3 regions of the Vibrio sp. R10-SG-ISO4 genome follow, and region 2 is predicted to be linked to each of the others. Evidence: predicted binding sites of a transcription regulator. Region 2 holds the regulator's gene; each other region holds the start of a gene.
The links. Region 2 encodes MetJ, which represses methionine synthesis genes. Its sites were predicted from a motif close to TTAGACNTNTANANGTCTAA; they were not measured.
Positions count from the first base shown of each region.

Region 1: the regulator MetJ is predicted to act here: its motif matches at 6,308-6,327, upstream of metN (methionine ABC transporter ATP-binding protein MetN).
Region 3: the regulator MetJ is predicted to act here: its motif matches at 3,925-3,944, upstream of metK (methionine adenosyltransferase).

Region 1 covers NZ_JCBDHJ010000002.1:243,643-251,828, forward strand. Annotated here, with positions in the region: gene tsaA (tRNA (N6-threonylcarbamoyladenosine(37)-N6)-methyltransferase TrmO) at 98-793, opposite strand; gene ykgO (type B 50S ribosomal protein L36) at 913-1,038, shown strand; gene AC6R03_RS02065 (AbgT family transporter) at 1,266-2,852, shown strand; gene AC6R03_RS02070 (cytochrome b) at 3,016-3,543, shown strand; gene AC6R03_RS02075 (MetQ/NlpA family lipoprotein) at 3,663-4,472, opposite strand; gene AC6R03_RS02080 (methionine ABC transporter permease) at 4,501-5,178, opposite strand; gene metN (methionine ABC transporter ATP-binding protein MetN) at 5,168-6,202, opposite strand; gene gmhB (D-glycero-beta-D-manno-heptose 1,7-bisphosphate 7-phosphatase) at 6,503-7,054, shown strand; gene AC6R03_RS02095 (MliC family protein) at 7,128-7,460, shown strand; gene treR (trehalose operon repressor TreR) at 7,527-8,186, shown strand, end outside.
Region 2 covers NZ_JCBDHJ010000001.1:195,448-203,633, forward strand. Annotated here, with positions in the region: gene cytR (DNA-binding transcriptional regulator CytR) at 1-816, opposite strand, end outside; gene priA (primosomal protein N') at 1,167-3,368, opposite strand; gene rpmE (50S ribosomal protein L31) at 3,694-3,915, shown strand; gene AC6R03_RS00930 (malic enzyme-like NAD(P)-binding protein) at 4,157-5,437, shown strand; gene metJ (met regulon transcriptional regulator MetJ) at 5,551-5,868, opposite strand; gene AC6R03_RS00940 (O-succinylhomoserine (thiol)-lyase) at 6,129-7,295, shown strand; gene AC6R03_RS00945 (bifunctional aspartate kinase/homoserine dehydrogenase II) at 7,295-8,186, shown strand, end outside.
Region 3 covers NZ_JCBDHJ010000003.1:41,799-49,984, forward strand. Annotated here, with positions in the region: gene endA (deoxyribonuclease I) at 1-621, opposite strand, end outside; gene AC6R03_RS02860 (SprT family zinc-dependent metalloprotease) at 821-1,318, opposite strand; gene AC6R03_RS02865 (DUF2189 domain-containing protein) at 1,409-2,209, opposite strand; gene metK (methionine adenosyltransferase) at 2,695-3,849, opposite strand; gene tkt (transketolase) at 4,208-6,202, shown strand; gene epd (erythrose-4-phosphate dehydrogenase) at 6,372-7,418, shown strand; gene AC6R03_RS02885 (phosphoglycerate kinase) at 7,604-8,186, shown strand, end outside.

The DNA.
Region 1 (8,186 bases), on a different contig from region 2:
TTTAGTAAAGTTAGATACTCAAGCCAACGGGCTGAAGTATGAAGATCCCACAAAGGGAAAATGGTTAGCCGCTTATAATATCAGCCAAAGAGTGTTGTCAAAAGCTTTCAATCGCAGTAACTGTTATTAAGTTATCGTGAACGGTGAACTTGACGTTCAGATCGAACAAATTTACCGCATATTCCTTGTCGTCGGGCTTATTCTTTTTGTAGGCCGGACGAGGGTCTTGCGCCAGTACTTGTTCGATAACGGTTTTGACATACTCCGCATCGTGGTGCTTGTTGAGCGAGGCTAGCGCAGTCGAGGAGAAGTGGACTTGAGAGGTTTCAGGCTCTGCTTCCGCGTAGCCTCCTTTGGCCTCAGCCACTGAATCTGAGTAGGGGATATAGGGCTTGATGTCGATAATCGGGGTGCCGTCGACCAAGTCAACGTTGCCCAGATCCAGATAGATCTGATCGCCTTGCCTGCTCACCCCTTTGACTTCGACCGCCGACATGCCGATACCGTTAGGTCTGAATGTCGAGCGCGAGGCAAACACACCAATGCGCTCATTGCCGCCCAAGCGAGGCGGACGCACAGTGGGCTTCCATCCCGCTTGCAGATTCTGATCAAACAAAAACAGCAACCACACGTGAGAAAACTGCTCTAATCCACGCACGGCTTCAGGGCTATTGGCCGCCCCTTGCAGTTTGACGCGTGATCGCGCAGCAGGGACCAAGCGAGGTTGACGAGGAACGGCGAATTTCTCTTTGTAAGGGCTTTCGATAATGCCAATCGGTTCTATGGAATACATGGCTAAGGTCTTCAGTACGGATTGATACGGCAAAGTATCACAAATTTTGCTTGCTTTTCTTATTGATAATGATTATTAATTGACATGTTATAACATAACAATTAATGGAGAATTAAGAGATGAAAGTCGTGAAATCATTAAAGAGTGCAAAAAGCCGTCATCCTGATTGCCAAATCGTTAAGCGAAGAGGGCGCTTATACGTGATCTGCAAAACCAATCCTCGCTTTAAGGCGGTGCAAAAGTAACAAATGATTGATGGTGTTTATTTTATTTGTGGTTTTTTGTGTTGTTATTTATCGTTTAATTAGTGATATTTTTCATTGTAAGCTAATTTTTTTGGTTGATTGTTCTACTGTTTGATACGTTTTGTAACATTTAGGATTTCTAATTGACCTTCTTGTCGAGTACTCTGCCCAAGCTTTTGTGACAGCCCTGTCACAAAAGCGTAGGAAAAACGACAAGGAGGGAACAGATGAGTTCATCTGCTTCAATGAAACAAAGCTCGCCGAAAAAGCCTATTTTTACCCGCTTTCTTGACTCGGTAGAGTATTTGGGGAACCTATTACCCCACCCAATCACACTATTTGCTATTTTCTGTCTCGCGATTCTCGTGCTATCTGGCGTTGCCGGGTACTTCGAAGTGTCAGTCATTGATCCTCGTCCGGAAGGGGCAAGCGGTCGTGCCGCAGATGGAATGATTCATGTGGTCAGCTTACTGAACGCTGAAGGCCTTCAACTGATCGTGACCAACCTAGTGAAGAACTTCGTTGGCTTTGCGCCGCTCGGGACGGTATTGGTCGCCATGTTAGGTGTTGCGATCGCTGAACACTCGGGTCTACTTTCTGCCGCGATGCGCGGTATGGTGATGGGCGCGTCTAAGCGCATGGTTACTGTGACCGTGGTTTTTGCTGGTATCATTTCTAACACCGCATCTGAGCTAGGCTATGTGGTTCTGATCCCACTGGCAGCGATGCTATTCCACTCTTTAGGTCGTCATCCCTTGGCGGGCTTGGCGGCGGCGTTTGCCGGTGTATCCGGTGGCTACTCGGCGAACTTGCTTATTGGTACGGTGGATCCACTGCTGTCTGGTATTACCGAGACCGCCGCTCAGATGATCGACCCAACTTACACCGTCGGTCCTGAGGTGAACTGGTACTTCATGTTCGTCTCCACCTTCTTTATCGCCATTACCGGTGCCTTCGTGACTGAGAAAATCGTTGAGCCAAAACTGGGTAAATACAATGACGAAGAAGCGGCGGAAGATCTGTCTCAAGACAAAATGGGTAGCCTGACGGCTATCGAAAAGAAAGGCTTGAAGTTGGCAGGTATTGCGATCCTAGTGGTCTCGGCGCTACTGGCTTGGACGATCGTTCCAGAAGATGGCGTATTGCGCTCAAGCACAGGTACTGTCGCGGGTTCTCCGTTCCTTAAGAGCATCGTGGCGTTTATCTTTGTCTTCTTCGCGATTCCTGGCTTTGTTTACGGCCGCGTAGTGGGCACGATGAACAATGACCGTGACGTGATTGATGCGATGTCTAAATCCATGTCATCAATGGGCATGTACATTGTCTTAGTCTTCTTTGCTGCGCAGTTTGTTGCATTTTTCAAATGGACGAACTTTGGTCAAGTGTTTGCCGTAGCCGGTGCCGGTTTCTTGCAAAATATTGGTCTTACTGGCCCAATGCTGTTCTTCGCCTTTATCTTGATGTGCGGCTTCATCAACTTGATGATCGGTTCAGCGTCAGCGCAGTGGGCGGTCACCGCACCGATTTTCGTGCCTATGTTGATGCTGGTTGGCTACGCACCAGAAACGATTCAAGCGGCTTACCGTATTGGTGACTCAACGACCAACATCATCACACCTATGATGAGTTACTTTGGTCTGATCCTCGCTGTGGCAACTCGCTACATGAAGAATCTCGGTATCGGTACTCTCATCGCGACGATGCTGCCGTACTCAATCTGCTTTATCGTTGGTTGGAGTATACTCTTCTACGTATGGGTGTTCATCCTTGGTCTACCTGTTGGTCCGGGCGCGGCGACCTACTACACGCCGTAGTCGATAGATTCACACTTTCCCATAGCCGAAGCATTTGCTTCGGCTTTTTTTCGCCTGCTCTTTACGTTTTTTGCTCTTTACGTTTTTTTACTTAGAAGTCTCTGGATTGATGGCTAGGGTGACCAGATAATAGACAGCATACTTTTAATAAGAGACCGTCATCATGAGCAATCCACATTCTAAACCCACCCTCTTTTTTCACTGGTTAACGGGCCTTGGTTTTATTGGCGTGTTAGGCCTTGGCTTGTATCTTGAGCAAATGGAGCGAAGCCCAGCCAAAGGCGAGTTAATGGGGATTCACAAATCCCTTGGCGTGATTATTTTGCTGATCGCTGTGTTGCGCGTGGCGTGGCGACTCAAAGAAGGGCCGATTGAAAGCTCGGCGGTGTTGACCCGAGTTCAAGAGATTCTAGCCAAGTCGATTCATGGCATTTTGATGCTGGCGACACTACTGATGCCTATCTCAGGCATCGCCATGAGCGTCGGCGGCGGGCGAGCACTGGAGGTGTTTGGCGTCGAGATCCTTGCTGCAGGGGAAAAAATAGAGTGGCTGCAATCGCTCGGGGGGGGCGTACATGGGTTTGCCCCTAAGATCATTATTGCGGCCTTGGTGCTCCACATTGCCGCGGCGCTTAAGCATCAATGGGTCGATAAAGATGGCACTTTGAGTCGTATGTTGGGGCGTAAATAATTCACAATGACAGGCTGATGGGAAGGCATTTCGATCAGAGAATACCAATATAGAAAAAGGGTCGACATGAACGTCGACCCTTTTTGGTATTTACTGTGTTATTGAGCGTTTAGGTCAGATTACCAACCTTTAACGACACCACCTTGGAAGATGTCTGAGGCAGCGTTGTACACTTCGTCAGTTTGGTAAGCTTTTACGAAGTTTTGTACATTCTCTGCTGAGACGTTGTTTTCACGCGCAACGATAAGGTTCACGTATGGTGACTCTTTATCTTCAACAAACACACCGTCTTTCTCTGGCGTCAGGTTGATAGAGCTTGCGTAAGTGGTGTTGATGACAGACAGCGCAACATCATCAAGAGAGCGTGGCAGCTGGGCAGCGTCTAGCTCAAGAATTGAGATGTTTTTTGGATTTTCAACGATGTCGCGTACCGTTGCCAGTAGACCAACGCCTTCACGCAGTGTGATCAGACCTTGCTGCTCTAGTAGAATCAATGAGCGACCTAGGTTCGTTGGATCGTTAGGAACGGCGATACGTGCACCCTCTTCGATCTCTTCCACAGAGGTCACTTGCTTAGAGTAACCCGCGATTGGGTAAACGAAAGTGTTACCTGCGATAGCCAGCTTGTAACTACGGTCAGCAATTTGCTGATCTAGGTATGGTTTGTGCTGGAACGCGTTGATGTCGATTGAACCGTCATCCAAGGCTGCGTTAGGAGTAACGTAATCCGTGAATGTCACCAATTCTACATCCAGACCGAACTGCTCTTTCGCCACTTTTGCTGCTACTTCAGCAACTTGTGCTTCTGCACCCGCCATCACGCCGACTTTGATTTTGCTGTTGTCCGCTTCTTTTTCGCCACAACCAGACAGAACCAATGCAGATGCCGCAGCGGCAATCGCCAAAAGACCTTTAAGATTAAATTTCATGACCTTCTCCTTGTGAAATTCTTAATGTTTATCTGTGATCCACTCGGCGTACAATCGCATCGCCGATAGATTGAATAATTTGAACCAGTACGATGAGCATCACCACAGTCACAGCCATGATGACTACATCGTAGCGGTGGAATCCGTAACGTATCGCGACATCACCTAGACCGCCGCCGCCCACTGTACCCGCCATTGCTGAGTAGCTCACCAATGTCACCAAAGTGATGGTGACGGAGTTGACGATGGTCGGCATCGCTTCAGGAAGCAATACTTTACTGATGATTTGCATTGGCGTCGCACCCATAGATTGCGCAGCCTCGACCAAACCGCTTGGCACTTCCAGTAGTGCGCCTTCAATCAGGCGAGCAACGAATGGAATCGCACCAATCGTGAGCGGCACGATGGCGGCGGTGGTACCGATAAAAGTGCCCACCAACAGTTTCGTCACAGGGATGATGGCAACCATCAACACCAAAAACGGCACGGAGCGACCAATATTGACGATTGCGCCCAACACACCATTGAGTTTGGTGTTTTCTAGTAGGCCACCTTTTTTGGTCGTGTGTAAGATAACGCCGAGAGGGATACCGACAGCAAAGCCCACGATACCCGCGACGGCGACCATGTAGAGGGTTTCCCACGTCGCGCCAATCAATAGCTTACTGTTAAGCTCGAGCCACTGTGAAATCGTGTTAAAGGACATAGCCAAGCACCTCTACCTTTACATTGTGTTCACGCAGAAATTCGATTGCTGCGTTGTCGTCTTGCTCATTACCAAATAGCTCGGCGACCATCATGCCGAATTTTACGCCACCGGCGTAATCTAAGTCTGAACTCAGAATGCTGACATCGATATTGAATTTACGCGCAATTTGGCTCATCAGCGGTGCATCGACGGTTGCGCCAGTGAATTCAAGGCGTACCAGAGGGTAGCTGCCTTCAACGCGGCTGCTTTGCAAGCGAGCCTCGTAATCTTCTGGGATCGACAAGTCGAGCGTAGAGCGAATAAATTGGTGCGCAAGCTCGGTTTTCGGGTGAGCAAAAATATCACCAACCGTGCCTTTCTCCACCAATTCACCACCACCGATGATCGCCACTTGGTGACAAATGCTTTTGACCACGTCCATCTCGTGAGTGATCAAAAGCATAGTAATGTTCAGCTTGCGGTTGATCTCTTTTAACAGCTCAAGAATCGATTGAGTGGTCGCGGGATCGAGCGCGCTGGTCGCTTCATCACACAGCAGCACTTTAGGATCTGATGCGAGCGCACGAGCGATCGCAACGCGTTGTTTCTGACCACCACTGAGGTTTGACGGGTAGCTCTCATGCTTATCAGCAAGGCCGACCAGTTTGAGCAGTTCGGTTACCTTAGTGGTGATGGCGTTTTTGTCTTTGCCCGCCAGTTCAAGTGGCAGTGCGACATTATCAAACACAGTGCGGGATGAAAGCAGATTAAAGTGCTGGAAAATCATACCGATATTGCGGCGTGCTTGGCTCAGCTGTGATTTAGACAGTGTCGTCAAATCAACACCATCAACCTTGATTGAACCTGAGGTGGGCGCTTCCAACATGTTCACGCAGCGAATCAGTGTACTTTTCCCTGCTCCAGAAGAGCCAATAACACCGAAAATCGTTCCTTGAGGAACCGTAAGGTTAATGTCTTTCAGCGCATGGATTTCCTTGCTGCCCTGATAAAACACCTTGTTGACTTGATTAATTTCAATCATCAGTTAACCCGCTTGCAAATAACTTGGTGAGAAGTCGATTATTTTGAACTACCTCTCATTTGGTAGACGATGCTATGGGTTTGCAGGTTTAGTGTCAATAGATATTTTTACGGCTAGACGTCCAAACGCCTTTTTTCACTCTCTTGCGCGGAGATTGTTTCGTCATGAGATAGATAAGAAAGAAATAACGCGGGCAAATGGCCTTATTCACCGGCGCTAAAGCGATAGCGCTCGCCTTGCTGCAATTCGCTCGTTTTAAGGTATAATTCGAGCCAAACACAGCAGACAGAGACACATATTTTGGCAAAACCAGCAGTCTTTCTAGATAGAGATGGCGTCATCAACGTTGACCACGGTTACGTGCATGATGAGCATGATTTCGAGTTTATCGATGGCGTATTTGAGGCAACGAAGCAACTCAAGCAGATGGGCTACCTATTGGTGCTGGTGACCAATCAGTCGGGTATAGCCCGTGGCAAGTTTAGCGAAGATCGCTTCTTGTCTCTGACGCAATGGATGGATTGGAACTTTGTCGATCACGGTGTCGAGTTTGATGGCTTCTATTACTGTCCGCATCACCCTGATTATGGCGACGATCGGGATTGCGAATGTCGTAAGCCAAAGCCGGGTATGTTCCAGTCAGCGCAGCGCTTTCTCGATATCGATATGGCCAAATCGGTCATGGTCGGAGATAAGGCGCAAGATTTGATGGCGGCAGAGGCTGCTGGGGTAGGGCAGAAGATTTTGGTCCGCTCAGGCAAACCGGTGACCGAACAAGGTGAAGCGCTAGCAAGCGTGGTGCTTGATAGTCTTGCCGATGTGCCGCACTATCTAACAAATACCGTTAACTAGCAAATACCGTTAACCAATAAAACCATTGACGGACAACAAGCAGTCATAGGCACAAACACTCAAGGAGTCGAGTATGAACAAGCATTTAGCCTTGTGGGCAGTCGCGGGATTGATGTTGGGCTGCGCGCAAAGCGAGCAGGCGAGCGCGCCAGTAAAGTTCCACACCTATCAGTGTGATGAGGGCAAGCAGTTTTCAGCCGCTTACCTTTCTGGTGAAGAGGCAGCACTGGTTAAAGTAGAGGGCAAATCGCTGCGTCTAACCCAGCTACCCTCAGGTTCGGGCAGCCGCTACGCGCTAATGGACGATGGTCAAGAAGTGACGCCGGCTGTCAATTTGGCCATCAAAGGCAACGAAGCGCGTTTGAACTATCAAGATCAGCGCTTTACCCAATGTGTCACTGATTAAATCCAAGTTACCGCACCTCAATAGCCAAGGCCTTCGCCTTGGCATGGCTTTTAATGACGTAGGAACATGAGCAAAAAACTCACCATTGTTGATATTGCCAAGCTGTCTGGCGTCGGAAAGTCGACCGTCTCACGCGTGCTGACCAATGACCCGAAAGTCAAACCGGAAACCCGCGCCAAAGTGGAGCGAGTGATTCAGGAGTCGGGTTATGTGCCGTCCAAATCGGCGCAATCGATGCGTGGTGGGCGACAAAAAGTCGTTGGGGTGATCATCTCTCGTCTTGACTCCCCTTCAGAAAACAGGGCAGTGAGCAGTATGCTTGCCGTTTTGTATCAACAAGGCTACGACGTGGTGATCATGGAGAGCCAGTTTGATCGCCAGATGACCAATGAACACTTAGAGGTGTTGAAAAGACGCAATGTGGATGGCGTTATCGTCTTTGGTTTTAGTGATTTGGACGTCGCGCGTCTAGCGCAGTGGCAGGCGCGCTGTGTGGTGATCGCGATGGAGACGGACGTTGTCTCTTCGATCAACTACGACAACCAAGGCGTCATCACGCACGCGCTCAATCACCTCCATCAACGTGCGTGCCGAAATATCGCGTTTATCGGCGTCGATCCCAGTGATAAAACCACAGGTAAACTGCGTTTGGACGCCTACTTGAGCTGGTGTAAGCACAACCAGATCGCTCCTTGCTATCAAACCGGTCAGCTCAGTCATGACAGT
Region 2 (8,186 bases):
AAAACCCACAACCGATAGATCTTGTGGCACGCGAAGTCCGAGCTTTTTCGCTTCCTGAATCGCGCCAATCGCCATCATATCATTGTGACAAAAAACCGCTGTCGGCGGCTCAGATAAGGCCAACAACTGACGAATCGCCTTCGCACCATCTTCAAATGTGAAGTTGCCTTCTGCGCAATAGTGTTCGTTCATCGTTAGGCCTGCGCGGCGCAACGCTTGTTGATAACCCTGGTGACGGAACTGACACAGTAGAGCACTCTCTGGCCCCGAAATCTGCGCGACACGGCGATGCCCCATCTGAGTCAGGTAGTTGACCGCTTCAAATGCGGAAGTGAGGTTATCAATATGCACGGTGGGCAACTCTAACTCAGGCGCAAATTCGCACGCCATGACCATCGGCGGCAGATTCTTTTGTTCTGCCTTGCTAACATCAAACGGTAAATCCGTACCGAGCAGCAGCATGCCATCGGCCTGCTTAGTGAATACCAAGTTCACAAAAGAGCTTTCACGCTTTCTTTGTTGGCCGCTGTCCCCAAGCAATACGATGTAACCGTGCTCCATAGCCGCATCTTCAATGCCACGAATGATTTCGGTGTAATAGGGATCGCAAATGTCTGGGATGATCGCGATGATGGTCTTTGATTCGTTTCTACGCAGATTGCGCGCCAGCGAGTTGGGTGAGTAGCCAGCTTCAAGCACCGCCTCTTCGACGCGTTTTCTCGTCGCAGAAGAGACTTTCTCGGGATTCATCAACGCCCGTGATACCGTCGCCGTCGACACTCCCGCAAGCTGGGCAACATCCTTCATTGTCGCCATAAGTTATTAACCCTCTTAATTAAAGATGTAGCGCTTTAGCCACCTAAACCTTGTTGCCTTGATCATAGCGTCTGGTGTGGTGATGACGGGGTCAATCCTGCACCGCTTATGATGATGGTAGGCTGATGCCCACTCTTATTGGCAGCGAAAAGCAATCGTTTGGCTCTTGCCAAGGTTCGCTTCGCCTATCCCTTTCCAAACAACTAGTTTATTCATTTCGAAACAGAAAGTTACGGGATATTTAACAAAACCCGAACTATAAAAGAGAGCCAGATCACAAATAAATGAAAAAGAACGAAATCAGCTCACAGCGCCTATCGTCCCTGCCCCTATTTAAACTAATCGGCGTGTTAGCTCAAGTCTTGAGGCTCGATATCGACCGACCAACGGACCTTTTTCGCGCTCGGCAGCAACTCGATAGCCGGCTTAGCACTGGCTAGCAGCTTTTGCATTAACGAGCGCTGCTCGGTTTGCAGCAGTAATTGCCAACGGAACTTACCCGCACGTTTGGCAAGCGGGGCGGGTGTCGGGCCCAGCACCATGCAGCCGGAATCAAACAGAGGGTGGGATTCTAAAGTAAAGCGGACTTGGCGTAGGAACTCTTCCACCAGCTCAGATTGGTTCGCCTCCGCACGAAACAGCGTTAAAAACGAATACGGGGGCAACGCCGCCAGTTTTCGCTCTGCTAAGGCCACCTCGGCGAAGTCCCGATAACTCTTTTTCAACAGTGCTTGCAATAGGCTGTGCTCTGGGTGGTGGGTTTGCAACAACACTTCACCGGGTTTACTGGCACGCCCCGCTCGGCCTGCCACCTGAATGAATAGCTGGGCTAAACGCTCAGAGGCTCGAAAGTCGCTGCTGTAGAGTGAGCCATCGACATCCAACAGCGCCACCAGCGTCACATCCGGGAAATGGTGCCCTTTGGCGAGCATTTGCGTGCCGATCAGAATCTGATATTCACCGCGTCGAATGGCGCTTAACGCCTCTTCTAGGCTGCCTTTGCGCCGCGTGCTGTCGCGGTCAATACGAATGGTTTTCTGCTCTGGAAAGAGCGTATGCAGTTGTTCCTCTAGCTGCTCGGTTCCCACCCCAACAGTGACCAGTTGAGTGGAACCACACCCTTGGCACTGGTGGATCGTCGGCTGCTGAGAGCCACAGTGGTGACAGCGAATTTCGCTGCTGTGCTGATGGTAGGTGTAGTAGGCGTCGCAGCGCTTGCATTCCGCGATCCAGCCACATTCGTGACACATCAGAGCCGGGGAAAAGCCGCGTCGATTTAAAAACAGCATCACCTGATTGCCTGCGTTGAGGTGCTTGCGCATTTGAGCGATCAGTGGCGCAGAGAGGCCCCCCTCTAAATAGAGCCCTTTGACGTCAATCACTTGATTGGTGGTGGGCACCGCACTGCCTGCTCGGCGAGACAAATGCAGATGATGATATTTGCCAGACAGCGCATTGTGCAGCGTTTCTAACGCGGGCGTTGCTGAACCAAGCACAATCGGGATCTGCTCTTTGTTGGCGCGCATGACCGCCACATCGCGCGCATGGTAGCGCAAGCTATCTTGCTGCTTGTAAGAGCTATCATGCTCTTCATCGACAATAATAATGCCCAGATCAGCAAAAGGCGTCAGCAATGCAGATCGCGTCCCAATCACAATGCCGGCCACTTTATCGCGCGCGCACAACCAGGCATTGAGGCGCTCGGTGTCATTCAATCCAGAATGTACTACCTCAATCGGCACGTTAAAACGCTTTCGAAAGCGATTAATGGTTTGCGGCGTCAGGCCGATTTCCGGCACCAGCACCAAAGCCTGCTGACCCCGTTCGAGGACTGGCTTAATCATGTTGAGGTACACCTCAGTTTTACCTGAACCGGTCACCCCTTCGAGCAAAAAGCAGCCAAAACCGCTGAAACTGTTGACCGTCGCGATGGCGATCGCTTGCTCTTCATTCAGCTTTGGTTTCTCAACATCGGCTTCAATGTCAGCGCCCCACTTAGCAAAATGAGGCTTGCGCTCAATCGACTCAATCCAACCTTTGTCTGTCAACGTGCGCAGCACGCTAGTGCTGACCTCTTCATCAATAAAACGTTGGTGTGACGTCGGTCCGTGTTGCAGCATCTGCATCACTTTGGCTTGCTTAACCGCTCGGCCAAACCCATGCATCAACTGATCGCGTCCGGTTGGCGTCAGTTGCCATTCCACCACGGCGGTAAAGTCGGCCGGTTTTCCCTTACGCAGGGCGCTGGGCATCGCATTGGCTAAGGTGTCGCCAAGTGGATATTGGTAAAAGTGGCTGCACCAGTGCAACAAGGTATATAACGAGTCGGGCCAAACAGGTTGACTGTCGAGCACCTGCTTAATCGGCTTGATTTTGTCCATCGGCAGCGATGACTGCTGCACCAAGGCCGTCACGATACCAACTAAGGTTTGACGGCCAAAAGGCACAGACACGCGCCCACCAATCACTGGAAAAAGGTGTCCAGGGATTTGATAGTCAAACTGTTTATCTAGTGGTACGGGTAACGCGACTCGGGCGATGGTGGGTCTCATTCAGTCTTTCACTGCAGGTCAATGACGCGTTTAGTCTAAGGGAAAAGGCAGAGTGAGAAAAGCCAGCGCATCTCAGTGTCTGTATGAGGAGACGCGGGTAACACCACTTCGCGATAACATCCATGCGTCTCCCTCTCCTGCAGCGGCTAAAAAAGTAGCGATTTCTACCCCAAATCGGTTGATCCTAGGCGTACTATTCATTACTATATCGCGCCTTAGAGATATGGCTGCTCTGGCAGCGGTGTCCTAAATCCATTTTACATTAACTACGTGTGGTGTCCGGCTCTGAATCGGATAGCGACACGGCCTATATTGAGGTTACCCCATGAAAGCTGGAATCCACCCAGAATACAAAGCAGTAGCAGCAACTTGTTCTTGTGGCAACACATTTGAGTTCAAATCTACTCTAGACAAAGAATCAATCCACCTAGACGTATGTGACAAATGTCACCCATTCTACACTGGTAAGCAACGTATCGTTGATACAGGCGGCCGTGTAGATCGCTTCAACAAGCGTTTCGGTGCTCTATCAAGCGGTAAGAAGTAATTCCTTCTCGCGGATAGGAAAAAGGACGCTGCGGCGTCCTTTTTTGTTGCCAGAGATTTTAGAGCAATTAACCTATTCACAGTAAAACCCGCAGTCATATCTCTTTCTATCTGGTCTAATCTCCAGTCATTTCCCACATATTACCCTACTCGCTCGCATTCTGACCTAGGCAGCTTGACTCAGTTCCTCTAAAATGATTAACCCCCTTTGTGCTGAATCATTTTAACGAGTACCTATTTCTATGCCTGATGACCACCGTCAAGACCTGACCCCTGAAGAACAATTTCGCCAAAAAGCGCTCGACTACCATGCCTTTCCAAAACCAGGCAAGATCTCTGTCGAGCTGACCACCCAAGCAGAAACCGCGCAAGATCTCGCACTCGCCTACAGCCCAGGCGTGGCCGAGCCGGTACGAGAGATCGCTCAAAACCCCGATAATGTCTATAAGTACACCGCAAAAGGCAATATGGTGGCAGTGATCTCCAACGGCACAGCGATTCTTGGCCTAGGTAATCTTGGCCCACTGGCATCAAAGCCCGTGATGGAAGGCAAAGCCCTGCTGTTTAAGCGCTTTGCAGGTTTGGACTCCATCGACATCGAAGTCAAACACCGCACCATCGATGAGTTTGTCGACACGGTCGCCAACATCGCGGATACCTTTGGCGGCATCAACTTAGAAGACATCAAAGCGCCAGACTGCTTTGAAATCGAAAAACAATTAATTGAGCGCTGTGATGTGCCAGTCTTCCATGATGACCAACACGGTACCGCCATTGTGACGGCTGCTGGCATGTTAAACGCCATTGAGCTGCAAGGTAAAAAACTGGAAGACGCCGTGATTGTCTGTCTGGGCGCCGGTGCGGCTGCCATCGCTTGTATGGAGCTGCTGATCAAGTGCGGCGCGATGCGCGAGAAAATTTACATGCTGGATCGCAAAGGTGTGATCCACACTCGACGTGATGATCTCAACGAATACAAACAACTGTTTGCCAACAACACCGACAAACGTACGCTGCAAGATGTCATCGAAGGCGCCGATCTGTTCCTTGGCGTTTCTGGTCCTAACCTGTTATCGCCAGATGATCTTAAATTGATGGCCGACAAACCCATCGTGTTTGCCTGCTCTAACCCAGATCCTGAGATCAAACCTGAGCTCGCTCATGATGTACGCAATGACCTCATTATGGGTACAGGTCGCAGTGACTACCCGAACCAAGTCAACAACGTACTTTGCTTCCCGTTTATTTTCCGTGGCGCACTGGATGTACGTGCTAGCGAGATCAACGATGAGATGAAGCTCGCTGCCGTAGCGGCGATCCGTCAACTGGCGAAGGAAGAGGTCCCTGCCAATGTTCTGACCGCCGCGGGTGTGGATTCACTCTCGTTTGGCCCAGACTACATTATTCCAAAACCGATGGACCCAAGACTACTCCCCCGCGTCGCCAAAGCGGTCGCGTTAGCCGCGGTAGAATCCGGGGTGGCACGCATTGAGCTGCCTGACCATTACATGGATATCGAGTAACCTTGACGCCCACTACCAGCCACGACCTTTGTCTCTGGCTGAGCAAAAACAACAAAGCCGCTGACGATGTCAGCGGCTTTTGCATTCAAATTCGGTGCAAAACAGGGCGAGCGTTAGTCGTCAAACGCCTCAAACTCAATCCCCATCTCCGTCATCAGCTTTTTCACTTCAGCGGGAATATCATCTGGACGGTCTTTACGCAAATCTTCATCCGTCGGTAATGGTTGACCTGTGTAAGCGTGCAAGAACGCTTCACACAACAACTCACTGTTGGTGGCATGACGCAGGTTGTTGATCTGGCGGCGCGTACGCTCGTCTGTTAATACCTTAAGGACTTTAAGTGGGATGGAGACCGTGATTTTTTTCACTTGCTCACTTTTCTTACCGTGTTCTGCGTATGGGCTAATGTATTCGCCATTCCAGTCTGCCATTGCGCACCTTTATATTTGCGTATGAGTGTTTAAACCACAATTTTAACGGTATTTATGGCTACAAGCAAAGACATATAGACGTCTAGAAGTGTTGACGTCTTAAAAAATGAGAAGTAAAGTGGTTGGCGATAGGAGTGGAATCGGCCCAAACTGTGAGTGTGTCGCAGCACTACACCACATTGGGTGCCGGATACACCTGATAAGCAACAGGTATATCGCATTCCCTAAAACAAGTCACTACTGTTCGCAAGGAAAACGCTATGAGCACGCGCAAACCCGCCACCATCGCGGTACGTACTGGTATCGAGTCAGACACCCAACATCACGCTGTCGTTCCCCCTATTTATCTCTCGACCAATTACGGATTTCCGGCGTTTGGTGAAGTGCCGAAATACGATTACACGCGTTCTGGCAACCCGAACCGTGGCCTGCTTGAAACGGCGCTGTATGAATTAGAAGGTGGAGAAGGCGCAGTGGTGACCAACTGTGGCACCTCAGCGCTCAACCTTTGGGTGTCTGCGTTTGTCGGGCCAGATGATTTGATTGTCGCGCCACACGATTGCTACGGTGGCACCTATCGACTCTTCAATACCCGTGCGCAAAAAGGCGACTTCAACGTGTTGTTCGTCGACCAATCCGATGACGCAGCCTTGACCGCCGCCATCAACCAGAAACCCAAGCTTATCCTGTTGGAAACGCCATCAAATCCTTTGGTGCGTGTGGTGGATATCGAGAAAGTCTGCCAGCAAGCGAAACAAGTCGGCGCACTGGTCGCGGTTGACAATACCTTCTTAACCCCGATTTTCCAGAAGCCACTCGAACTGGGTGCGGATTTCGTTATTCACTCAACCACCAAATACATCAACGGTCACTCCGATGTGATTGGCGGCGTGGTGATCACAAAAACCAAAGCGCACGCTGAAGAACTGGCTTGGTGGGGCAACTGCATTGGGGCCACCGGCACGCCGTTTGATAGCTACATGACGCTGCGCGGCATCCGCACGTTAGGCGCACGAATGAAGGTGCATGAACAAAGCTCGGCAAACATTCTCGACTTTCTGAAAACAGAGTCACTGGTCGGCCGCATCTATCACCCAAGCTTGCCGGATCACCCTGGCCATGACATCGCTAAGAAACAACAATCAGGCTTTGGTTCTATGCTCAGCTTCGAGTTCGCTGGCAGCTTTGAAGAACTGAAACAGTTTGTCGGTGAGCTGAAACTCTTCTCTCTTGCAGAATCGCTAGGCGGCGTAGAAAGCCTCATTTGTCACCCAGCGTCAATGACCCACCGTGCGATGGGAGAAGCGGCGCTGGCCGAGGCAGGTGTCTCTCAGCAACTGCTGCGTCTGTCTGTCGGTCTTGAAGATGCCGATGACCTGATTGACGATCTCAAGCAAGCCTTTAACTGTGTGAAGGAGTCCGCGTAATGACGACATCGCGTCAACTGCATAAATTTGGTGGTAGCAGCTTAGCGGATCCGGAGTGCTACCGCCGGGTAGTCACCATACTCAAAGAATACTCTGGCAGCGATGATCTGATCGTTGTCTCAGCGGCCGGTAAAACCACCAATCATTTGATTGAATTTACCGAAGCGCTCTATAAAGACGGCCGCCTTGCCCATGAAGCGTTGCAGTCGGTACGACAATTCCAAACAGGGCTTATCGAAGCCTTGATTGACAGTGACGACGAACAAGCGCACATGCTGGCGACGCTCAAAGACGAGTTCACCACCCTCGGCGAATTAAGCGCCCCGTTAAGCGAGGCGGAGCGAGCTGCGGTACTTGGCCACGGTGAAATGTGGTCCTCAAGACTGCTCGCCGCGCTATTGAATCAAGCGGGTTTACCAGCCATCGCGCAAGACTCTCGCACTTTCTTACGGGCAGAAACCGGCACGCAACCTGAAGTGGATCGTGGTCAGTCCTACCCACTACTGAAGGAAATTTTGGCGCAACACTCACAGCGTCGTCTGGTGTTTACCGGCTTTATGGCGCAAAACCAAGCAGGCCAAACCGTGCTGCTTGGCCGAAACGGATCCGATTACTCTGCCACCGTGATTGGCGCGCTCGCAGAGGTCAGTCGCGTCACGATTTGGAGTGACGTTGCTGGCGTATACAGCGCAGACCCTCGCCTTGTCAGTGATGCTTGTCTTCTGCCCCTATTGCGACTGGATGAAGCAAGTGAACTGGCACGCCTTGCCGCCCCCGTGCTGCATAGCCGTACCTTGCAGCCTGTCGCTCAAAGTACGATGGACTTACACTTGCGCTGCAGTTACGACCCTGAATCTGGCTCTAGCCGCATTGAGCGCGTCCTCGCCTCTG
Region 3 (8,186 bases), on a different contig from region 2:
GCACTCCCAGGCGTCGGCGGGGTAGGTTTTATTCCACGCATTCATCAGCTTGGTTTGCTGGCTTGAGAGTTTAAATCCGTACTCTTTACTCATGTAGAGATAGGTGCGAGCAATGGATCCGCGGGCTCGATCGGGCGGCATCACTTCACGCTGTTTGAAGTTGACCTGCATCTCACAGCGCCCATAGGTCACTCCTTGAACCCCATTCCACTGGCTAAAGTTGTAATTTGAACGATCGCCGTTGACCTCACCAATCGCTGGGGTCAGGTTATGCAAATCGGCTTCCATCGAGCGAAATTGCTGATCGTTTTTAGTGCAGTATTTACGCCCACCCTGTTGCCAGCATTGGCGCTGATGACCAAATTGCCAAGCAGGCACCACATGTTCCCACTCAATGCGAGAGGCTCGGCGCTCTTGCTTACGCACCTGATAGCCGCACGAGTTAAGATCCGGCGTGCCTTTGCGCCCTTGCCACTCAATATTGCAGCCACAGTAAAAGCTGGTGGGGTGATCGGCGTAGATCTTGACCGCCTCTTTCTTTGCTTTGGAAAAAGAGGACGGCGGCGCTGCGTGCGCGAAAGAGAAAGCAGAAGAGAGCGTCACCGCTAGCAGCGAGCTCATCACAGTAAACCAAACGGGCAGTCGAGACATAATGAAACCTGAGTGAGCGTTAAAGCATGAAAAAAGTATTATTTTTCACAGTCTAGCACGCAAAAAGGTAGGATTTTAGTGATGATGTTATTTGTTACGCTGAACGAGATCGCGCCATAGGGTGTGATTGAGTGGGGATAGATAGCTGGCAGGGATGGAGTGTGGGGGATTACGACAACTGTTTGCCAGAAAACACCAGTGTCTGCTGACACTGTTGGCAGCGATAGCTTGCTTGGTTGCGCTGCACTTTATTGTGGCGTCGAATAGAGAGCGGATAGCCGCGACACGCACAGAGGTATTCAAAGGTTTTACCTTGAACAGAGGTGACAGCAAAGCTGTGGGTGGTGTTGGCTTTGACACCGAACACTGACTCCATGACCCCTTGCCACTCTTTGCCGTGCGGGCGAACGCGACCATAAACTTGATAGGTGACAAGGTGGGCCACTTCATGGGGGATCACTTCTTGGAGAAACGCCGCTTGATTCTCCGAAAACAACACCGGGTTGAGGCGGATCTCATTGAGTTGCAGGTACGCTTTTCCTGCCGCTTTACCGCGCAGCTTAAACGAGAGCGTTGGCATAGGAAACGGCCGGCCGAACGCTTGGCGGGCTTGCTCGATGCATTGCGCGATCACTCGCTGAGTTGAATAGGTGAGGGTCAGATCCACAGGTGACTCATCTTCGCTGGCAGAGATACAGGATAAAAAAACGCCCCGAGAGAGCTCGGGGCGTTCACTATACCTCAAATAGGCCACATGTTAAGGGTGATGGCGTTTCTTAATCACCTCATGATACGCGTGCCAAGTGGCGTAGCCGAGTATCGGCATCGTAAAGAGCATCCCGATACCATAAGTGGCAAAGCCTATTAAGATCCCGCCACAAATGATCGCAGCCCAAACGATCATAGCACCGATGTTGGACTTGACGGCGTTAAAGCTACTGAATACGCCGGTCATCATATCCACGCGTCGCTCCATCATCAGCGGAATGGCGAACGCTGAGATACTGAACACAACACACGCCAGCACTAAACCCACTAATGAGCCGATGATCAAGAAGGGGAGGAAGTCGCTCAACGGCGCCCCTTGTACCGACGGGTAGAGTGCGTGCAGCAGCGCCGCGATACGCATCCAAAAAATCATACACACCGCAAGCAGCACGGCAAACGCCCATTGTGAAGTGGAGTTACGTCCGATGGCTTTCATCGAGTGAAGCAAACTGGGTTTATGTCCGCGCTCTCGCTCCCAGCTCGCGTCATACAAACCGAGCGCTAAAAAAGGCCCAATGAGCATATAGACGACCAGACTGGGCATCACCACAAGGTGGGTGCCTTGCCACTGGACGAGGAGAACAATGCCGATGGCCGCCGCCATAAAGCACAAGCCGTAGAAAGCGCTAATCAGCGGCATGCGAACAAAGTCGTGCAAGCCGAGCGCGAGCCAATGAAATGGGGCAGAGATACTGACCTGATTACACGGTATGGTGCGCGCGTATTCGTGGTCGCTGACTTCCTTATGTTTTTGCTCTTTGAAGTCATGTGGGTTAACCGTACGAGGCATAACTCCTCCTTGATCAATCTCGATTCTCATCCTCTTCTTTGCCTTTTGAGTAGTGGCCGAGAAAAGGGGTTGTTACGTATTTGTAAACAGAAGACGTTTTTAAACGCAAGCCGTTCGCAAACACGAGAGAGTGCTGACCCGATTCGCTGATGTGCTCCTAGACGCTGACGTTAAAGGGTGTGAACTCTCAGTTTTATGTTGGTGCCGTGATCTGAACACAAGCTTTGCGCGTGTTACTCGGCGCAGAGGGGATGGCAGTCACGTCTGGTTTTATACGTAAAGACGTCATCCTTGGATGCGTTCATTTAACATATTGTTAACTATTGACCTCAATGGCGTAAATTACAACCTGGGAGGTTAAATTTTGTTCAATGATGGGTGGGGATGCGAGGTCGGGGTGAGCACAGCGAGCGAGGAGGCCAGATAGCAGGCAAAAGAAAGGGCTTTTGGCGAACCAAAAGCCCTGAAATAGTGTGGCTCAGTGATTACTTGAGACCAGCGAAGTCACGCAGTTCTGCGGCTTTATCCGTCGCTTCCCAAGGGAACTCTTCACGACCGAAGTGGCCGTAAGCGGCGGTCTTCTTGTAGATTGGCTGAAGTAGGTTCAGCATCTCTTGCAGGCCGTATGGACGTAGATCGAAGAACTGACGTACCGCCTCAATGATGATGTCGTGCGAGACTTTCTCAGTACCGAACGTTTCCACCATGATAGACGTTGGATCCGCAACACCGATTGCGTAAGACAATTGGATTTCACAGCGATCTGCCATACCAGCCGCGACGATGTTTTTCGCTACGTAGCGTGCTGCGTAAGCGGCACTACGGTCTACTTTCGATGGATCTTTACCAGAGAATGCACCACCACCGTGACGCGCTGCGCCGCCGTAGGTATCAACGATGATCTTACGACCAGTCAAACCACAGTCGCCCATTGGGCCACCGATAACAAAACGACCGGTTGGGTTGATGAAGAAGTTAGTGTCTTTGTTGAGCCACTCAGCCGGTAGAACTGGCTTGATGATCTCTTCCATTACCGCTTCGCGCAGATCCGGCGTTGAGATAGAGTCACAGTGCTGAGTTGACAGTACGACCGCATCGATACCAACGATCTTACCTTCGTTGTACTGGAACGTAACCTGAGATTTTGCATCTGGACGCAACCATGGCAGTGTGCCGTTCTTACGCACTTCCGCTTGCTTTTGCACTAGGCGGTGTGAGTAAGTGATAGGCGCTGGCATGAGGACTTCAGTCTCGTTACATGCGTAACCAAACATGATGCCTTGGTCACCGGCACCTTGCTCTTTTGGATCCGCTTTGTCGACACCTTGGTTGATGTCTGGAGACTGTTTACCGATGGTGTTTAGCACTGCACACGAATCCGCGTCAAAGCCCATGTCAGAGTGAACGTAGCCAATTTCACGTACGGTTTGGCGCGTTAACTCTTCGATGTCTACCCATGCAGAAGTGGTGATTTCACCGCCGACCATGACCATACCGGTCTTGACGTAGGTTTCACACGCTACGCGAGCTTTTGGATCTTGCTCGAGGATCGCATCGAGAACCGCATCTGAGATTTGGTCTGCAATTTTATCTGGATGGCCTTCTGATACGGATTCAGAAGTAAACAGGTGCTTAGCCATGAGAGCTCCATTTAATCTGTTGGATGGGCGTCATTGCTCGCCCAGCACAAAAATAAGGTTAAATTATGTAGGTGTATCTACATCTAGACGTCTATTCTAGTTTTGCGTGCTCGAATTACAAGTTATTTTTGTGATTTAAGTAGAGTAAAAACGCGTATTCTTCTCAATCCGCCGCGTGAGGTAAAGAGCAATCGTTTGCATCAAACAGTAACGAAAACCGGCGGTCTTCGAGAAATTTGCAATAAATATCGTAGATCTGGCGTTGATTAGACAGTAATCGATTGCACCTGCGTAGATGCTCTGCGAGAATTATCGCCCACCTTAGTTATCAATTCGCTTAATGCATTCAGGAGCAGACATGTCTTCTCGTAAACACTTGGCCAATGCAATTCGTGCACTTAGCATGGATGGTGTTCAACAAGCTAATTCCGGTCACCCAGGCGCACCGATGGGGATGGCGGATATCGCCGAAGTTCTTTGGCGTTCACACTTAAACCACAACCCAGCGAACCCAGAATGGGCAAACCGCGACCGTTTCGTGCTATCAAACGGCCACGGCTCAATGCTGATTTACTCTTTGCTGCACCTAAGTGGTTACGAGCTGTCTATTGACGATCTGAAAAACTTCCGTCAGCTTCATTCAAAAACGCCGGGCCACCCAGAATATGGTTATGCACCGGGCGTAGAAACCACCACTGGTCCTCTTGGTCAGGGCATCACAAACGCAGTGGGCATGGCGCTGGCAGAGAAAGCATTAGCGGCGCAGTTCAATAAAGAAGGCCATGACATCATCGACCACTTCACCTACGTATTCATGGGTGATGGCTGTTTGATGGAAGGGATCTCTCACGAAGCATGTTCACTAGCGGGCACTCTGGGCCTTGGCAAGCTGATCGCTTTTTGGGATGACAACGGCATCTCGATTGATGGTGAAGTGGAAGGTTGGTTCTCTGACGATACACCAAAACGCTTTGAAGCTTACGGTTGGCATGTTATTCCAGCTGTCGATGGCCATGATGCTGAGGCGATCAACGCCGCCATCACTGCCGCGAAAGCGGACCCTCGTCCTACTCTGATTTGTACTAAGACCATCATCGGTTTTGGTTCACCAAACAAAGCGGGCTCTCACGATTGTCACGGCGCGCCACTAGGTGCAGACGAAATCAAAGCTGCGCGTGAGTTCTTAGGTTGGGAGCACCCAGCGTTTGAGATTCCAGCAGACGTATATGAGCAGTGGGATGCGAAAACCGCAGGCGCAGCATCTGAAGCGGCGTGGAACGCTCAGTTTGAGGCTTACGCAGCGGCGTACCCAACAGAAGCGGCGGAGCTGAAACGTCGTCTCAACGGTGAGCTTCCTGCGCAATGGGAAGAGAAAGCGAATCAAATCATTGCTGATCTGCAAGCCAACCCAGCGAACATTGCCTCGCGCAAAGCGTCTCAAAATGCGCTTGAAGCGTTCGGTAAAATGCTGCCTGAATTTATGGGCGGTTCGGCGGACCTTGCGCCATCCAACTTGACCATGTGGTCGGGCTCAAAATCACTGGAAGCAGACGATTTCTCAGGTAACTACATTCACTACGGTGTGCGTGAGTTCGGTATGACGGCCATCATGAATGGTATTGCGCTGCATGGCGGTTTTGTCCCTTACGGTGCGACCTTCTTGATGTTTATGGAGTACGCCCGTAACGCGATGCGTATGGCCGCTCTGATGAAAATTCAGAACATCCAAGTGTACACGCATGACTCGATTGGTCTGGGTGAAGATGGCCCAACTCACCAACCCGTTGAGCAAATGGCGTCACTTCGCCTAACGCCAAACATGAGCACATGGCGTCCATGTGACCAAGTGGAATCTGCGGTCGCTTGGAAATTGGCGATTGAGCGTAAAGATGGCCCAACGTCTCTGATTTTCTCTCGTCAAAACCTCGCGCAGCAAGCGCGTGACGCTGGGCAAGTGGCTAACATCGCTAAGGGTGGTTACATCCTAAAAGATTGCGCGGGCAAGCCAGAGCTTATCCTTATCGCCACCGGTTCTGAAGTAGAACTGGCTGTTGAAGCGGCGGCGCAGCTAACCGCTGAAGGCAAGCAAGTACGCGTGGTGTCTATGCCATCGACGGATGCGTTCGATAAGCAAGACGCAGCGTACCGTGAATCCGTACTGCCAGCTGACGTAACAGCACGTATCGCTATCGAAGCGGGTATTGCGGACTTCTGGTACAAGTATGTCGGCTTTGGCGGCAAGATCATCGGTATGACAACCTTCGGTGAATCAGCGCCTGCTGGAGAGCTGTTCAAGCTGTTTGGCTTCACGACAGAAAACGTCGTGAACACAGCGAAAGAACTGCTTGCTTAATTGTGGCGATGTAGTTTGAAGGAAACCGAGTCGTGAGTGGCTCGGTTTTTTTATTTTAGTTCCTAGTGCCTAGTTACTAGAAATAGGCGGTTTCGGGGATTGGAACTCGCATCTGGGCACGGGCTCAGTTACTATCTGTGACACGAAAATCAGGTAGGGTGAGGAAAGGATGCTTAAAATTGCGATCAATGGATTTGGACGTATCGGTCGTAATGTGTTGCGCGCGGTTTACGAGAGCGGCAAACATCAGCAGATCAAAGTGGTCGCGGTCAACGAGTTGGCACAGCCTGATGCGATGGCGCACTTACTGCAATACGATACGAGCCACGGTCGTTTTGGCAAAAAAATCACGCATGACCAAGAGCATATCTATATTCATCACGGCGTCGTGGAGAGTGGCGACTTTGATTCGATTCGGATTTTGCACCTAAACGACATTGAGCTACTGCCTTGGCGCGATCTTGAGGTCGATATGGTGCTCGACTGCACCGGTGTCTATGGCTCGCAAGCCGATGGCCAAGCGCACATCAAAGCCGGCGCTAAAAAAGTGCTGTTCTCCCACCCAGGCGCCAGTGATCTCGACCACACCATCATCTATGGTGTGAACCATGAAACATTAACCGCAGAGCATCGCGTCGTTTCTAATGGTTCGTGCACGACCAACTGTATTGTCCCTATCATCAAAGCTTTAGATGATGCTTTTGGTATCGATTCTGGCACGATCACCACCATTCATTCCTCAATGAATGATCAGCAGGTGATTGATGCGTATCACAACGATTTGCGTCGTACTCGAGCCGCCAGCCAATCCATCATTCCAGTTGATACGAAATTGCACAAAGGGATTGAAAGAATCTTCCCGAAATTTTCCAACAAATTCGAAGCCATATCCGTGCGCGTTCCCACGGTAAACGTCACTGCGATGGATTTAAGTGTCACAATTAATACGAATGTGAAAGTTAATGACGTAAATCAAACCATTGTTAACGTATCTCAGTGTACATTACACGGCATTGTTGACTATACTGAAGCGCCGCTCGTATCGATTGACTTTAATCACGATCCCCACAGTGCCATTGTTGATGGTTCCCAGACTCGCGTGAGTAATGGGCACCTAGTCAAAATGTTGGTTTGGTGTGATAACGAATGGGGCTTTGCGAACCGCATGCTGGATACTGCGCTCGCAATGCAGGCCGCTTCAGAACAAGCTGGGTAGTGCCTTTTAGCGGTCATTTTTACCCAGATTGGAAGCGCCGAAAGGCGGTGGAGTAATATTTATTTTTACCCTTGAAATAAATATTGATAATCTCCATATCAAAACCAGTTTGAAGAATTAATAGGCTTGGCAGGGTTGCCGAGTGACTGAAAACTTTATTTTTTGAATAGTTGAGAGGACAAACCATGTCTGTAATCAAGATGACTGACCTGGATCTAGCAGGTAAACGTGTATTCATCCGTGCTGACCTAAACGTGCCAGTAAAAGACGGCAAAGTAACTTCTGATGCGCGTATCCTCGCGTCTCTACCAACAATCAAGCACTGCCTAGAAGCAGGCGCGAAAGTGATGGTTACTTCTCACCTAGGTCGCCCAACAGAGGGTGAATACGCGGAAGAGTTCTCTCTACAACCTGTCGTAAACTACCTAAACGATGCACTTGACTGCGAAGTTAAGCTAGCGAAAGACTACCTAAACGGTCTAGAGCTGAACGCGGGCGAGCTTGTTGTTCTAGAAAACGTTCGTTTCAACGTTGGCGAGAAGAAAAACGACGAAGCACTGTCTAAGCAGTACGCTGCACTTTGTGACATCTTCGTAATGGACGCATTCGGTACGGCTCACCGTGCACAAGCATCAACTCACGGTGTGGGTATGCACGCCGACGTTGCGTGTGCAGGTCCTCTACTTGCGAACGAGCTAGAAGCGCTAGGTAAAGCAATGGACAAGCCTGCGCGTCCAATGGTTGCTATCGTTGGTGGTTCAAAAGTGT